2 regions of the Pectobacterium versatile genome follow, and region 2 is predicted to be linked to the other one. Evidence: predicted binding sites of a transcription regulator. Region 2 holds the regulator's gene; the other holds the start of a gene.

Region 1 (7,279 bases), 1.0 Mb from region 2:
GGTCGATTCGATGGTGATGGGCTGCGCCGTTCTGGTTGTCATGTGTACTCAAATTAGTTGGGAACTGACCTTGCTGGCGCTGCTTCCGATGCCGGTCATGGCGATTTTCATCAAACGCTACGGCACCCAACTGTATAACCGCTTTAAATCTGCACAGGCGGCGTTTTCCTCGCTTAACGATCAGGCGCAGGAGGGCTTGACCAGTATTCGGATGATTAAAGCCTTCGGGTTGGAAAACTATCAGTCCGCGCGTTTTGCACAGGTTGCGGCGGATGCCGGTGCCAAAAACATGCACGTCGCTCGCGTTGATGCCCGCTTCGATCCCACCATTTATATTGCCGTTGGGCTTTCGAATTTGCTGGCGATTGGCGGAGGCAGTTGGATGGTGATTAACGGTTCGCTGACGTTAGGCTTGTTGACCAGCTTTGTCATGTATCTGGGGTTGATGATCTGGCCGATGCTGGCGCTGGCCTGGATGTTTAATATTGTTGAGCGTGGTAGCGCGGCATATAGCCGTATTCGTCAACTGCTTGCGGAAGATCTCGTGGTGAAAGACGGTGAGGAGTCCTTGCCTGCCGAGCGGGGCGTGCTGGACGTGAATATCTCCGCGTTTCGCTACCCGGATAATACCCGTGATGCTTTACAACATATTCAGTTTACGCTGGCACCGGGTAATATGCTGGGGCTATGTGGGCCGACAGGATCGGGTAAAAGTACGCTGCTAGCGTTGATTTTGCGTCATTTCGATACCCAATCGGGAGAGATTCGTTATCACGATCGCCCATTGAGTACCATTCGGTTGGATGAACTTCGGAGCCGTTTTGCCGTTGTGGGGCAAATGCCCTTTTTGTTTTCCGATACGGTGGGACGAAACATCGCACTGGGTCGGCCTGATGCTACCCAACAACAGATTGAACAGGCTGCGCGGCTTGCCAGCGTTCATGACGACATTCTGCGTTTGCCTCAGGGTTACCAGACGGAGGTCGGAGAGCGCGGCGTGATGTTATCAGGCGGTCAAAAACAGCGGATCGCGATTGCCCGTGCATTACTGCTGGATGCTGAAATTCTGGTGCTGGACGATGCGCTGTCTGCGGTTGATGGGCGAACGGAGCATCAGATTTTGCAGAATCTCAAAACGTGGGGCGAAAAACGGACGCTGATCATCAGCGCACATCGCCTGTCAGCCCTAACCGAAGCGAATGAAATCGTGGTGTTGCAGCAAGGACAAACGGTGCAGCGTGGCACACACCGAACGCTGGCGGCACAACCTGGCTGGTATCGGGATATGTACCGTTATCAACAGCTGGAGGCGGCGCTGGATGATGTGTCGCAGTTTGAAGGAACGAAAAATGAATAGCCCTCAACAGTTTTGGCCAACCCTGAAACGTTTGCTGGCCTATGGCTCCCCTTGGAGAAAACCGCTGATGCAGGGCGTCCTGATGCTGTGGATTGCCGCAATTGCTGAAGTCTCAGGCCCTGTGTTAGTGAGCTATTTTATTGATGATTTGATAGCAAAAGGCCAGTTCCCGCTGGCGATTGCGGCTGGTCTGGCAATGGCCTATATCCTGCTGCAAATTCTGGCGGCCTCGCTGCACTATTTTCAGACGCTGCTGTTTAACCGGGTAGCGGTCGGTGTCGTTCAGCAACTGCGTATTGATGTGATGGACGCGGCGTTGCGCCAGCCACTGAGTACATTCGATACGCAACCTGTTGGGCAACTGATTTCACGCGTCACCAATGATACTGAGGTGGTAAAAGACCTGTACGTCATGGTGGTGTCAACGGTATTACGCAGTGCGGCGCTGGTTGGTGCCATGCTGGTGGCGATGTTCAGTCTGAACTGGCAGATGGCGCTGGTTGCGTTGATGATTTTCCCTGCGGTCGCGACGGTTATGGTGCTGTACCATCGCTTTAGTACGCCGACTGTGCGCAAAGTGCGAAGCTATCTGGCCGACATTAATGATGGTTTCAACGAAGTGATTAATGGCATGGGCGTCATTCAGCAGTTTCGCCAGCAGGCTCGCTTTGGCAAGAAACTGGGCGCAGCCAGCTATGAACATTATGAAGCGCGGATGAAGGCCCTGCGTCTGGAAGGTTTCCTGCTGAGGCCGTTGCTGAGCCTGTTTGCCGCAATGGTGCTGTGTGGCTTGTTAATCCAATTTGGTTTCAGTTCAATTGGATCGGTTGGCGTCGGGGTCTTGTACGCGTTTATCAACTATTTGGGCCGTCTGAATGAACCGTTGATTGAACTGACAACCCAGCAGTCCATGTTGCAGCAGGCCGTCGTCGCCGGTGAACGTATTTTTGAATTGATGGATGGCAAAAAGCAGAGCTACGGCGATGATGAGCGTCCCCTGGCGACTGGGCGCGTCGATATTGATGAGGTTTCTTTCTCGTATGGCACAGAAAAACGTGTGCTACAGAATATTTCTCTGACGATACCAGAGCGCGGATTCGTCGCGCTGGTCGGACATACCGGCAGTGGGAAAAGTACGTTAGCCAGTTTGCTTATGGGGTATTACGTGCCAGATGAGGGTGAGATTCGGCTTGATGGCCGCCCGCTGTCGACGCTCTCTCATGCGGTGTTGCGCCAAAATGTGGCAATGGTGCAACAGGATCCGGTTGTGCTGGCGGAATCCATGTTTGTGAATGTAACGCTGGGGCGTGATATCAGCGAAGAGGCCGTCTGGCGCGTGCTGGAAGTGGTGCAGCTCGCCGAACTGGTTCGGGCTTTCCCTGAAGGATTGCATACGCGTATTGGTGAGCAGGGGAATAACCTGTCTACCGGACAAAAGCAGCTGTTGGCGATCGCACGGGTACTGGTGCAAACGCCTAAGATCCTGATTCTCGATGAGGCGACGGCGAATATTGACTCTGGCACGGAACAAGCAGTGCAAAAGGCGCTCCGTATCATCAGGGAACAGACGACCTTGATTATCATCGCTCATCGGCTTTCCACTATCGTTGAGGCTGACACGATTATGGTGCTCCATCATGGGCAAACCGTTGAACGGGGAACACATGATCAACTGCTACAACAGCAGGGGCGCTATTATCAAATGTATCAGTTGCAACTTGCCGGAGAGGATCTTGCCGCTACCAGCACTGAGCCTTGCCCTGCGCACTGAGACTGACCTGAGATAGTATCCCGGTCTGCACCGCCTTGTGTGGTGCAGACTGACAGTCTATTCATGGCTTCGCACCATCAATAAGCATCGCGATTCTGGTTTCCCCTCGAGTTGCACTAAAAACACCCTTCACGCACTACATTGGTGCAATTCTTGCCCAGATCTTCCTGAATTTCTTTCCCATACTGTTTTCTTTTTGCCCTTTCTTATCGTTAATCGCGTTCTCTTTCCTGATTTATGCCAGATAAATCATTTATGGCACACCCTTTGCTTTAGTCATGACGTAGACCTACTTCATAGAGCACGTAATCGAACAAGTGACGGGCGAAAGCCTGAACGTAATGGCTAGGGGGAAGATAAATGAAACTGGTTACTGTGGTGATAAAACCATTCAAGCTGGAAGATGTACGTGAAGCGTTATCTTCTGTCGGCATCCAGGGACTCACCGTCACTGAGGTGAAAGGATTTGGTCGTCAGAAAGGGCACGCGGAGCTATATCGCGGCGCGGAGTACAGCGTCAACTTTTTACCCAAGGTAAAAATTGATATCGCAATTGCAGACGATCAACTGGATGAAGTGATCGATGTCATCAGCAAAGCCGCGTACACCGGAAAAATTGGTGACGGCAAAATTTTTGTCGCCGAGTTGCAAAGAGTTATCCGTATTCGTACGGGTGAAACTGACGAAGCCGCACTTTAACAACACCTAGCGTAGATACGTAAATAGGGATGGATGAAAATGAAAAAACTACTCTCTTCATTAGGTCTCGGTGTGGCGGCATTACTCCCGTCCTGGGCAATGGCTGCGACACCGACGATTGATAAAGCGGATAACGCTTTTATTATGATTTGTACCGCACTGGTACTCTTTATGACTATACCGGGCATTGCACTGTTTTACGGCGGCCTGATTCGTTCTAAGAACGTTTTGTCCATGATGACGCAGGTGAGCGTGACGTTCGCGATGGTTTGTATCCTGTGGGTCGTTTACGGATATAGCCTGGCCTTCAGCGAAGGGAATGCTTTCTTCGGTGGCTTCAGCACCTTTATGCTGAAAGGCATCGGGATTGAGTCCATCAGCGGCACCTACTATCAATTTGTACATGTGGCCTATCAGGCTTCCTTTGCCTGCATCACCGTCGCGCTGATTGTCGGTGCGATTGCTGAGCGTATTCGTTTCTCTGCGGTGCTGATCTTCGTTGCGCTGTGGCTGACGTTCTCCTACCTGCCGATGACGCACATGGTATGGGGCGGTGGCTATCTGGCTGCGGATGGCGCGCTGGACTTTGCTGGTGGTACGGTGGTTCACATCAACGCCGCGGTTGCTGGGTTGGTGGGTGCTTACCTGCTGGGCAAGCGTGCTGGTTTTGGCAAAGAAGCCTTCAAACCGCATAACCTGCCAATGGTATTTATCGGTACGGCGATTCTGTACATCGGCTGGTTTGGTTTCAATGCCGGTTCTGCAGGTGCTGCGAACGGTATCGCCGCTCTGGCTTTCCTGAACACCGTTGTCGCGACTGCTGCTGCAATTCTGGCATGGGTTGGCGGTGAGTGGATGGTACGTGGTAAGCCTTCTCTTCTGGGCGCATGCTCTGGTTGTATCGCTGGTCTGGTGGCAATCACGCCAGCAGCGGGTACGGTTGGCGTCGGCGGTGCCCTGATCATCGGTCTGGCTGGTGGCGTTGCAGGCCTGTGGGGCGTAACGGTACTGAAAAGATGGCTGCGTGTGGATGACCCGTGTGATGTGTTCGGTGTTCACGGCGTGTGCGGTATCGTTGGCTGTATCCTGACTGGCGTATTTACCTCAGCCTCACTGGGTGGTACTGGCTATGCGGAAGGTGTGACGATGGCGCATCAGGTTTGGGTTCAGTTGTTCAGCGTCATTGTTTGTCTGGTGTTGTCCGGCGTGGTGGCATTCGTTGCCTTCAAAGTGGCGGATATGATTGTCGGCCTGCGTGTACCTGAAGATCAAGAGCGCGAAGGTCTGGACGTCAACAGTCATGGCGAGAGTGCTTACAACCAATAAGATCGCGTAAATTAATCAGTGAGATCGTTTGAGTACAGTAAGCAGGCGTGGGGAAACTCCACGCCTGCTTTATTATCAGTCTTAAACCACCTCCTGATGAGGTGGTTTTTTACGTTACGAGGCTGCCGCAAGGTTTACGGCTGGCGGCGACGTATGACGCCTTCCTGCACGCTGGATGCAACCAGCACGCCTTCCCGGGTATAGAATTGCCCACGAACGAAACCACGAGCACCGGATGCAGACGTGCTTTCTACGGTATATAACAGCCAGTCATCCAGCCGGAAATCACGATGGAACCACATCGAGTGATCGATTGTGGCGACCTGCATACCCGGTTCTAAAAAGCCAACGCCGTGAGGCTGCAAGGCCGTGAGTAGGAAATTGCAGTCAGACGTATAGCCGAGTAGATATTGGTGAATACGCTTATCGTCGGGTAGCGGACTGCTGGCACGGCACCAGACGTGTCGCACTGGCTCATCCACTTCGCCTTTTAGTGGGTTATGGAATTTAACCGGGCGCATCTCAATCGGGCTGGCCTGAATAAATTTATCGCGAAAGCGGGGCGGCAGAAGGTGCTGCATGTCTTGTGCGATTTCCTGCTCGGATTTCAGATCCTCAGGCGGTGCGACGTTTGGCATCACATTCTGGTGCTCAAACCCTTCTTCATGACTTTGAAATGAGGCCGTCATATAAAAAATAGGGCGACCATTCTGGATAGCCCTAACGCGTCTGGCACTGAAACTGTTGCCGTCACGTAGGTTTTCAACGTCATAAATAATGGGTTTCTGACTGTCGCCGGGTAGCAAAAAGTAGCTGTGGAAAGAGTGAATGTTGCGCTCGACGGGGACAGTCTGTTTGGCAGCCGACATGGCCTGGCCGACGACTTGCCCGCCAAAGACCTGACGCAGCCCCAAATCATCGCTTTGTCCGCGGAATAGCCCTTCTTCGAGCTTCTCTAAATGCAGGAGGTCGAGAAGATGTTGTAGTGATTGACTCATGGTATCGGCCCCAATGTATGCGAATGGCTAGTTATCTGCTTGTTTTGTAATATGTAAAATGTCTGATTGTGACTTTTTACTGCAATAAATGTGTGGATTTAAGGAAAATATCAGAATATTGCACCATCATTATTGTGTTGGTTGAATCATACTATTTATGAGTGCCGGTTTTCGATACCGGTAGTCTGACAATAATAAAGGAGACTGACCGAATGAAATTATGGCATATCTTAGGCGGTATCACGTTATCGATGACTCTGGCTGCATGTGCACAGAGGAGTGATTATGGCGTTTCTCCTCAGACTGGCGCACCTGTCACCAGTGTTTCCTCACAGCGCCCGGCTGTCGCGATGCCTGCGGTAACAGGTACTGTGAATATTCGTCAGCGCATTGCGCTACCTCACAACGCCGTTTTGACCGTTACCGTGTCTGATGCATCGCTGGCGGATGCGCCTTCCAAAGTGATTACCCAGCGTGTGACGCGTACAGGAGGGAAGCAGGCACCTTTCCAATTCGAGCTACCGTATAACCCGGCTGATATCCAGCCCAATGCGCGTATCTTACTCAGTGCAGCGGTTGCGATCGATAATCGCATCGTGATGGTGACGGAAAACGTCTTGCCGGTTATTAGCAACGGGGTGAATAACGCCGATTTGGTGCTGGTTCCTGTCGCCTCTGTCCCCTTACCAGCGAAAAATCAGGGATCAATGATGTCTAATCCGACGAATCAGACTCCTCATATGCTTCAGGGGCAACCTGCTTCGTCATCTGTGGCTCCGCAGCCAGTCTGGTAATTCATCTGGATACGCGCCGTTATGGCGCGTATTGCCAGCGATATTTCGCAAGATCAATTTTTCCCTGACGATTGAAAATAATGCCCTCCGCCTGTAGCGCTGACTTCTGGCGTACATAGTCTCCACCGACCAGCGATATTTCGCCTTTACGATTGATTACTCGATGCCAGGGGAGTTTGCTGTCTTTTGGCAGGCGTTTTAATACCCCGCCGACTTGCCGAGATGCCCTAGGTGAATCGGCAAGCTGTGCGATGTCGCCATAGGTCGCTATTTTTCCGTAAGGAATCGCTGCGACGATTTGAAAAACGCGCTGGCGGAAATTATCGTTTTCTTC
Region 2 (7,279 bases):
TGATGAAGTGACCCTGTACGGCACCAGCTTTACCTCAAGCGGAATGAAAATGCGCGGGAATCTGCGTAACAAAACGGCCGAGTTGATCGAAAAGGTAAAAACCTCTTATGAAATCCAAAACCAATAATCTGATGCGTAACACCCTGATCGCCAGCTCGCTGTTCGCCGTCAGCGTTTCCGCCTTTGCCGTCACCGGCGATAGCAATCAACCTATTCACATTGATTCAGCACAGCAATCTCTGGACATGCAGGGCAACACGGTGACGTTCACTGGCAATGTTGTCGTGAAACAAGGGACGATTGAAGTGAAAGCCGACAAGGTCGTCGTGACGCGTCCACAGGGCGCGCAAGGCAGTGAAGTGGTGGAAGGTTACGGCAACCCCGTGACGTTCTACCAGATGCAGGACAACGGCAAGCCGGTAAAAGGTCACGCACAGAAAATCCGCTACGAGCTGGCCACCGACTTTCTGGTGCTGACAGGCAATGCCTATCTGGAACAGCAGGACAGCAATGTCAAAGGCGATCGCATCACTTATCTGGTGAAACAGCAGCAGATGGAAGCGACCAGCGACAAAGGAAAGCGCGTGACGACGGTGTTGGTCCCTTCTCAGCTTCAGGAGAAAGAGAACAAAAGCCAGCCTTCTCGTTCTCAGCAACCGCAACCACGGGTCACTGAATAAGTTATGGCAACATTAATCGCAGAAAACCTAGCCAAGGCGTACAAAGGCCGTAAGGTCGTGGAAAACGTCAGCCTCACCGTTAATTCCGGTGAAATTGTCGGCCTGCTCGGGCCGAACGGTGCCGGTAAAACGACAACGTTCTACATGGTCGTCGGCATCGTTCCGCGTGATGAAGGACGCATCGTCATTGACGACGATGACATCAGCCTGCTTCCTTTGCACGAACGTGCGCTACGCGGCATCGGCTATCTGCCGCAGGAAGCCTCTATTTTCCGTCGCTTAAGCGTTTATGACAATCTGATGGCGGTGTTACAGATCCGTAAAGATCTGACGACCGAACAGCAAGAAGATCGTGCCAATGAGCTAATGGAAGAATTCCATATTATTCATTTGCGCGATAGTCTGGGACAATCGCTGTCCGGTGGAGAAAGACGCCGCGTAGAGATTGCGCGTGCGCTGGCAGCGAATCCGAAGTTCATCCTGCTGGATGAACCGTTTGCGGGCGTAGACCCGATCTCCGTACTGGATATTAAAAAAATCATTGAGCATCTGCGTGATAGCGGGCTTGGCGTGTTGATTACCGATCATAACGTCCGTGAAACGCTTGATGTCTGTGAACGAGCCTACATCGTGAGTCAGGGCAACCTGATCGCCCACGGTTCACCGACCGATATTCTGGCCGATGAACAGGTAAAACGCGTGTATCTGGGCGAAGGCTTCCGACTCTGATAGGGTAATATTTTATCTTTGCAGTACTTATGGGACGTTAGCGCGATTTATGAAGCAAGGTTTGCAACTCAGGCTTAGCCAGCAACTGGCCATGACTCCACAGCTCCAACAGGCGATCCGCCTGTTGCAACTGTCCACGCTTGAATTGCAACAGGAGATTCAACTGGCGTTAGAAAGTAATCCGTTACTTGAACAAACGGATCAGCACGACGAAATCGAGTCATTTGAAAAGGTAGACAGCGATTCACTGGATACCGGTGAAGCCCTTGAACAAAGGGATATGCCGGAAGAATTGCCGCTTGATGCCACCTGGGATGAAATCTACTCCGCAGGCACGCCGTCAGGCACCGGCACCGACTATCGCGATGAAGAACTGCCGATTTATCAAGGCGAAACTACGCAAACGCTTCAGGATTACCTGATGTGGCAGGTTGAGCTGACGCCGTTTTCCGACACCGACGCGGCTATCGCGACCTCTATCGTCGATGCGGTGGACAACACCGGTTACCTGACCGTACCGCTACAAGACATTCTTGAGAGCATCGGTGACGACGACGTGACGCTGGAAGAAGTTGAAGCCGTACTCAAACGCGTGCAGCGCTTCGATCCCGTTGGCGTCGCCGCCCGCGACCTGCGTGATTGTCTGCTGGTGCAGCTTTCCCAGTTCGCCGACGACACGCCCCGCCTGACCGAAGCTCGCCTGATCGTCAGCGATCATCTCGATCTGTTAGCCAACCATGATTTCCGCAGCCTGATCCGCATCACGCGCCTGAAAGAAGAAGTGCTGAAAGAAGCACTGGCGTTGATCCAATCGCTCGATCCCCGTCCAGGACAGTCGATCAACACTGGCGAATCCGAATACGTGATTCCTGACGTGCTGATACGTAAAGTTCAGGGAGTCTGGGTCGTCGAACTGAACACCGACAGCGTTCCCCGTTTGCAGATTAACCAGCAATATGCGGCGCTGGGTAACAGCGCACGCAACGACAGCGACGGACAATTTATCCGCAGCAATCTGCAAGAAGCGCGCTGGCTCATCAAAAGCCTGGAAAGTCGCAACGACACGCTGCTGAAAGTGACCCGCAGCATCGTCGAACAGCAACAGGATTTCTTCGAGCAGGGCGAGGAATTCATGAAGCCCATGGTACTGGCAGACATCGCTCAAGCGGTGGATATGCATGAATCCACTATCTCACGCGTGACGACACAAAAGTTCCTGCACAGCCCGCGCGGCATTTTTGAGCTAAAATATTTCTTCTCCAGCCACGTTAATACGGATAGTGGCGGAGAAGCGTCATCAACGGCAATCCGCGCGTTGGTGAAGAAGCTTATTGCAGCGGAAAACCCCGTGAAGCCACTGAGCGATAGCAAGCTTACGGCACTGCTCTCCGATCAGGGCATCATCGTGGCGCGTCGAACCGTTGCAAAATACCGAGAGTCTTTATCTATCCCACCATCGAATCAGCGTAAACAACTGATTTGATCTCAACAGAGAAGGAAGACACTATGCAGCTCAACATTACCGGACACCACATCGAGATCACTGAACCGCTGCGTGATTTTGTCAATGGCAAGTTTGCCAAATTAGAGCAGTATTTTGACCGGATTAATCAGGTCAATGTGGTATTGAGAGTGGAAAAAGTTCAGCAAATTGCCGAGGCCACGCTCCACGTTAATGGCGGCGAGCTGCATGCAACCTCAGAGGCGGCAGATATGTACGCCGCGATAGATTTATTGATTGATAAGCTGGCGAGACAGCTCAATAAGCATAAAGATAAACTCAAGCAGCACTAATTTTCTCCTTTGCCGTTTGGCAAAGGACAAACTCGGCCCATCCATTCGATGGGTCGGGATCACCAGAAGTGAAAGCGTCGTTAAGTGAAAATAAAATGAACCACGATCCCGTATTGCAGCTCAGCACAGTGTTACGTCCTGAGTGCACCCGAAGCACCGTCCACTGCCAGAGTAAGAAACGGGCATTGGAAATTATCAGTGAGCTCGCCGCCAAGCAGCTTAATATTCCTTCGCAGATTATCTTTGATGCCATCCTGACCCGAGAGCGGATGGGCAGCACGGGAATCGGCGGCGGCATTGCCATTCCTCATGGTAAGCTGGAAGACGATAATGCGCTGGGCGCCATCGGTGTTTTCATCCAGTTAGAGCAACCGATCGCTTTCGATGCCATTGATAATCAGGCCGTTGATCTGCTTTTTGCCTTGCTGGTTCCAGCGGAACAATGTAAAACCCATTTGCATACCCTGTCGCTTGTTGCCAAGCGGCTGGCGGATAAAACGGTTTGCCGACGCCTGCGTGCGGCGCAAAGCGATGAAGAGCTATACCAGATTATGACGGAAGCTGGTTAAGCCGGATGGTTGTCATGTTCACGATGACGGGCGATTCGCGGTGGATTCAGAGAATGCTTGCAATCCATGCGCTAAGCCGTCATTTTTTTAGCTATACATCACTTTATAAAAACAGTGGCAATGAAAATTCGCCATCACGTTGCCAGAGGGGAGTCGTCAGATGGTGCTGATGATTGTCAGTGGTCGCTCAGGTTCAGGGAAATCTGTCGCCCTGCGCGCACTGGAAGATATGGGGTTCTACTGCGTAGATAACCTGCCAGTGGTTCTACTGCCAGAACTGGCTAATACGCTTGCGGCACGTAACATTTCCGCAGCAGTCAGCATTGACGTGCGCAATATGCCGGAATCCCCAGAGATCTTCGAGCATGCTATGGAGCAACTGCCACCCAGCTTCTCGCCTCAATTGCTGTTTCTGGATGCCGATCGCAATACGCTGATTCGTCGCTACAGCGATACCCGTCGCCTTCACCCGCTCTCCAGCAAGAATCTGTCACTGGAAAGCGCCATTGATGAAGAAAGCGACCTACTGGAGCCGCTGCGTTCACGTGCCGATCTGATTATCGACACCTCAGAGATGTCGGTACATGAGCTGGCCGAAATGCTGCGTACCCGACTACTCGGCAAGCGAGAACGCGAACTCACGATGGTGTTCGAATCGTTCGGCTTCAAGCACGGTATCCCTATCGATGCGGATTACGTCTTTGACGTGCGCTTCCTGCCGAACCCGCACTGGGATCCGAAACTGCGCCCGATGACCGGTCTGGATAAGCCCGTTGCGTCTTTCCTCGACAGGCATACCGAAGTTCACAACTTCATCTACCAGACTCGCAGCTATCTGGAACTGTGGCTGCCAATGCTGGAAACCAATAACCGCAGCTATCTGACCGTTGCGATTGGCTGTACCGGCGGTAAACACCGTTCCGTCTACGTTGCTGAACAGCTGGCAGACTACTTCCGCTCACGCGGTAAGAACGTGCAGTCGCGTCACCGTACGTTGGAAAAACGTAAACCCTCGTAATAGTCGGCAAACCAGCACAGCCAGGTAACCTATGACAGTCCGGCAAACGGTTGAAATCAAAAACAAGCTGGGCATGCACGCTCGCCCAGCCATGAAGCTGTTCGAGCTGGTGCAGAGCTTTGATGCAGAAGTGATACTGCGTAATGACAGCGGCACCGAAGCCGAAGCCAGCAGCGTGATTGCCATGCTGATGCTGGACTCGGCCAAAGGGCGACTCATCGAGGTAGAAGCGACAGGCCCAGATGAAGAGCAGGCGCTTGCCGCTGTCATCGGGCTGTTTGAAGCCGGGTTCGACGAAGACTAGCGATTTCCTTAGCAGGCTATCTGCCAGCCTTCGTGACAAGGATCGCTTCACTTTCCTCCCCGAACCTCCTACTATCTACCTATATAAATCATAATATTTTCTTATACCCCCTGCTCCTTTGGGCGCGGGGGGTTATTTTTATATCATCTGAAAATACCAACTGGAGAGGAGTATGACGAAACCTAACCTGACAATCAGTGAATTGGATGCAGAACGTCTGGATATGTTATTGGAGCAGCCCGCCTTTGCGGACAGCGATATCGCACAGGCGTTGAATGAGGAGCTGGATCGGGCGGAAATTCTGCCTGCGGCATCGATTCCCTCACATGTCGTCACCATGAATAGTCGGGTGCGTTTCCGCGATCTGAATACCAACGAAGAGCACATCCGCACGCTGGTTTATCCGGCCGCGGTGAAGGACAGCAAAGAACCGCTGTCGGTGATGGCTCCGCTGGGTGCGGCACTATTGGGAATGCATGTGGGAAATTCTATCACCTGGCAATTGCCAAACGGTGAAGAAACGCGAATTGAAGTACTAGAACTACTCTATCAGCCAGAAGCCGCGGGCGAGTACCACCGCTAAGCCAGAGATAGAGTAACAGCCGTCGGACACTGCCGACGGCGACGGTTACTCACACAGAGCAGGTTTATTCCCCTGCGATCTTCATTGATGGCAGCAGAACGGAACCACACTGGATATTGCTTCGAGTTTCGATATCATTCCCCACCGTCACAATATTACGCAGCATGTCTTTCAGGTTACCCGCGATGGTAATCTCGCTGACCGGATATTGAATTTCGCCGTTCTCGACCCAGAAGCCGGATGCTCCACGGGAATAGTCCCCCGTCACACCGCTCACACCTTGCCCCATCAGTTCGGTCACCAGCAGGCCTTTGCCCATCTGTTTCAACATACCGTTGAAATCCAGACCCTGTCCGGCAATCCGCCAGTTATGAATACCCCCCGCATGGCCGGTGCTCTGCATACCCAGCTTACGCGCGGAGTAGCTTGTCATGAGCCAGGTCTGCAGCACGCCCGCCTTCACAATTTCACGCGCCTGCGTCCGCACGCCTTCGCTGTCGAACGGCGTAGAGGCCAGCCCTCTCAGCAAATGCGGTTGCTCCTCAATCGTCAGCCACTCCGGCAGAATCTGCTGACCCAGCTTATCCAGCAGGAAAGTGGATTTACGATAAACGCTACCGCCGCTGATGGCGCCAACCAAATGGCCAAACAGGCCCGTCGCCACTTCCGCAGAAAACATCACCGGTGCCTGCATGGTGGGCAGTTTACGCGGTGACAAGCGGGATAATGTGCGGCGTGCGCACTCTTCGCCCACCCATTCCGGGCTGAGTAAGTCATCCAGCGCACGGCCAACGGTGTAGGCATAATCTCGCTCCATATCGCCATTCACTTCAGCAATCACACAGCTGGACATGGAATGACGGCTAGAGCAGTAACTTTTCAGCAGGCCGTGGCTATTGCCGAACACCTTCACGCCGTAGTGGCTGTTAAAGCTGCCGCCTTCGGTGTTAGTGATGCGCTTGTCAGCCTGTAACGCCGCCTGCTCTGCGCGAGCGGCTAATTCAATGCCGCGATCCGCATCCAGTTCGGTCGGATGGAACAGATCCAGATCCGGCGCGTCGAACGCCAGAAGATCCCGATCCGCTGGGCCAGCAAAAGGATCGACAGAGGTATAACGCGCAATATCCAGCGCGGCCTGTACCGTACGGGCTATCGCATCTGGACTGAGATCGGTAGACGATGCGCTGCCTTTACGCTGTTGGTGATAAACCGTGATGCCCAACGCGCCATCGCTGTTGAATTCAACATTTTCAACCTCACCATAACGGGTACTGACGCTAATGCCCGTCGTTTTTGACACCGCGACTTCTGCCGCATCAGAACCGGCACGCGCCAGTTCCAGCGCCTGAGCAACCGCGAGCTCCAGCGCTTTACGCTGCTCTGCAACCTGAGTAGTTATCGTCATTGTTCTGCCATAATGAGTGGAAGAAAGCTCACCATCATCATCCCCGCAACGAGCACAAAAGGGGCGTATACTCTATATACTTCGCGCAGCCAACACGCAGGTAACGTGAAGTATGACGAGCATAAAATGGTGTAGCATAATGCTTTCTAGTCTAACAGGATCTACGGACAATTTCGCACAAAGCCCAAACCTGTTAG

The links. Region 2 encodes sigma-54, which starts transcription at its own class of promoters, with help from an activator protein. Its sites were predicted from a motif close to GTTGGCACANNTTTCGCTNT; they were not measured.
Region 1: a site for sigma-54 is predicted at 3,383-3,402, ahead of glnK (P-II family nitrogen regulator). Genes of this name have one in related genera too.

Annotation. Positions count from the first base shown of each region.
Region 1 covers NZ_CP034276.1:1,363,485-1,370,763, forward strand. The annotation lists gene EIP93_RS06135 (SmdA family multidrug ABC transporter permease/ATP-binding protein) at 1-1,357, shown strand, start outside; gene EIP93_RS06140 (SmdB family multidrug efflux ABC transporter permease/ATP-binding protein) at 1,350-3,128, shown strand; gene glnK (P-II family nitrogen regulator) at 3,489-3,827, shown strand; gene amtB (ammonium transporter AmtB) at 3,867-5,153, shown strand; gene tesB (acyl-CoA thioesterase II) at 5,288-6,151, opposite strand; gene EIP93_RS06160 (YbaY family lipoprotein) at 6,364-6,945, shown strand; gene EIP93_RS06165 (MGMT family protein) at 6,965-7,279, opposite strand, start outside.
Region 2 covers NZ_CP034276.1:352,082-359,360, reverse strand. The annotation lists gene lptC (LPS export ABC transporter periplasmic protein LptC) at 1-127, shown strand, start outside; gene lptA (lipopolysaccharide ABC transporter substrate-binding protein LptA) at 108-680, shown strand; gene lptB (LPS export ABC transporter ATP-binding protein) at 684-1,409, shown strand; gene rpoN (RNA polymerase factor sigma-54) at 1,459-2,892, shown strand; gene hpf (ribosome hibernation promoting factor) at 2,916-3,203, shown strand; gene ptsN (PTS IIA-like nitrogen regulatory protein PtsN) at 3,299-3,772, shown strand; gene rapZ (RNase adapter RapZ) at 3,933-4,790, shown strand; gene npr (PTS phosphocarrier protein NPr) at 4,822-5,094, shown strand; gene rnk (nucleoside diphosphate kinase regulator) at 5,267-5,677, shown strand; gene pmbA (metalloprotease PmbA) at 5,742-7,082, opposite strand.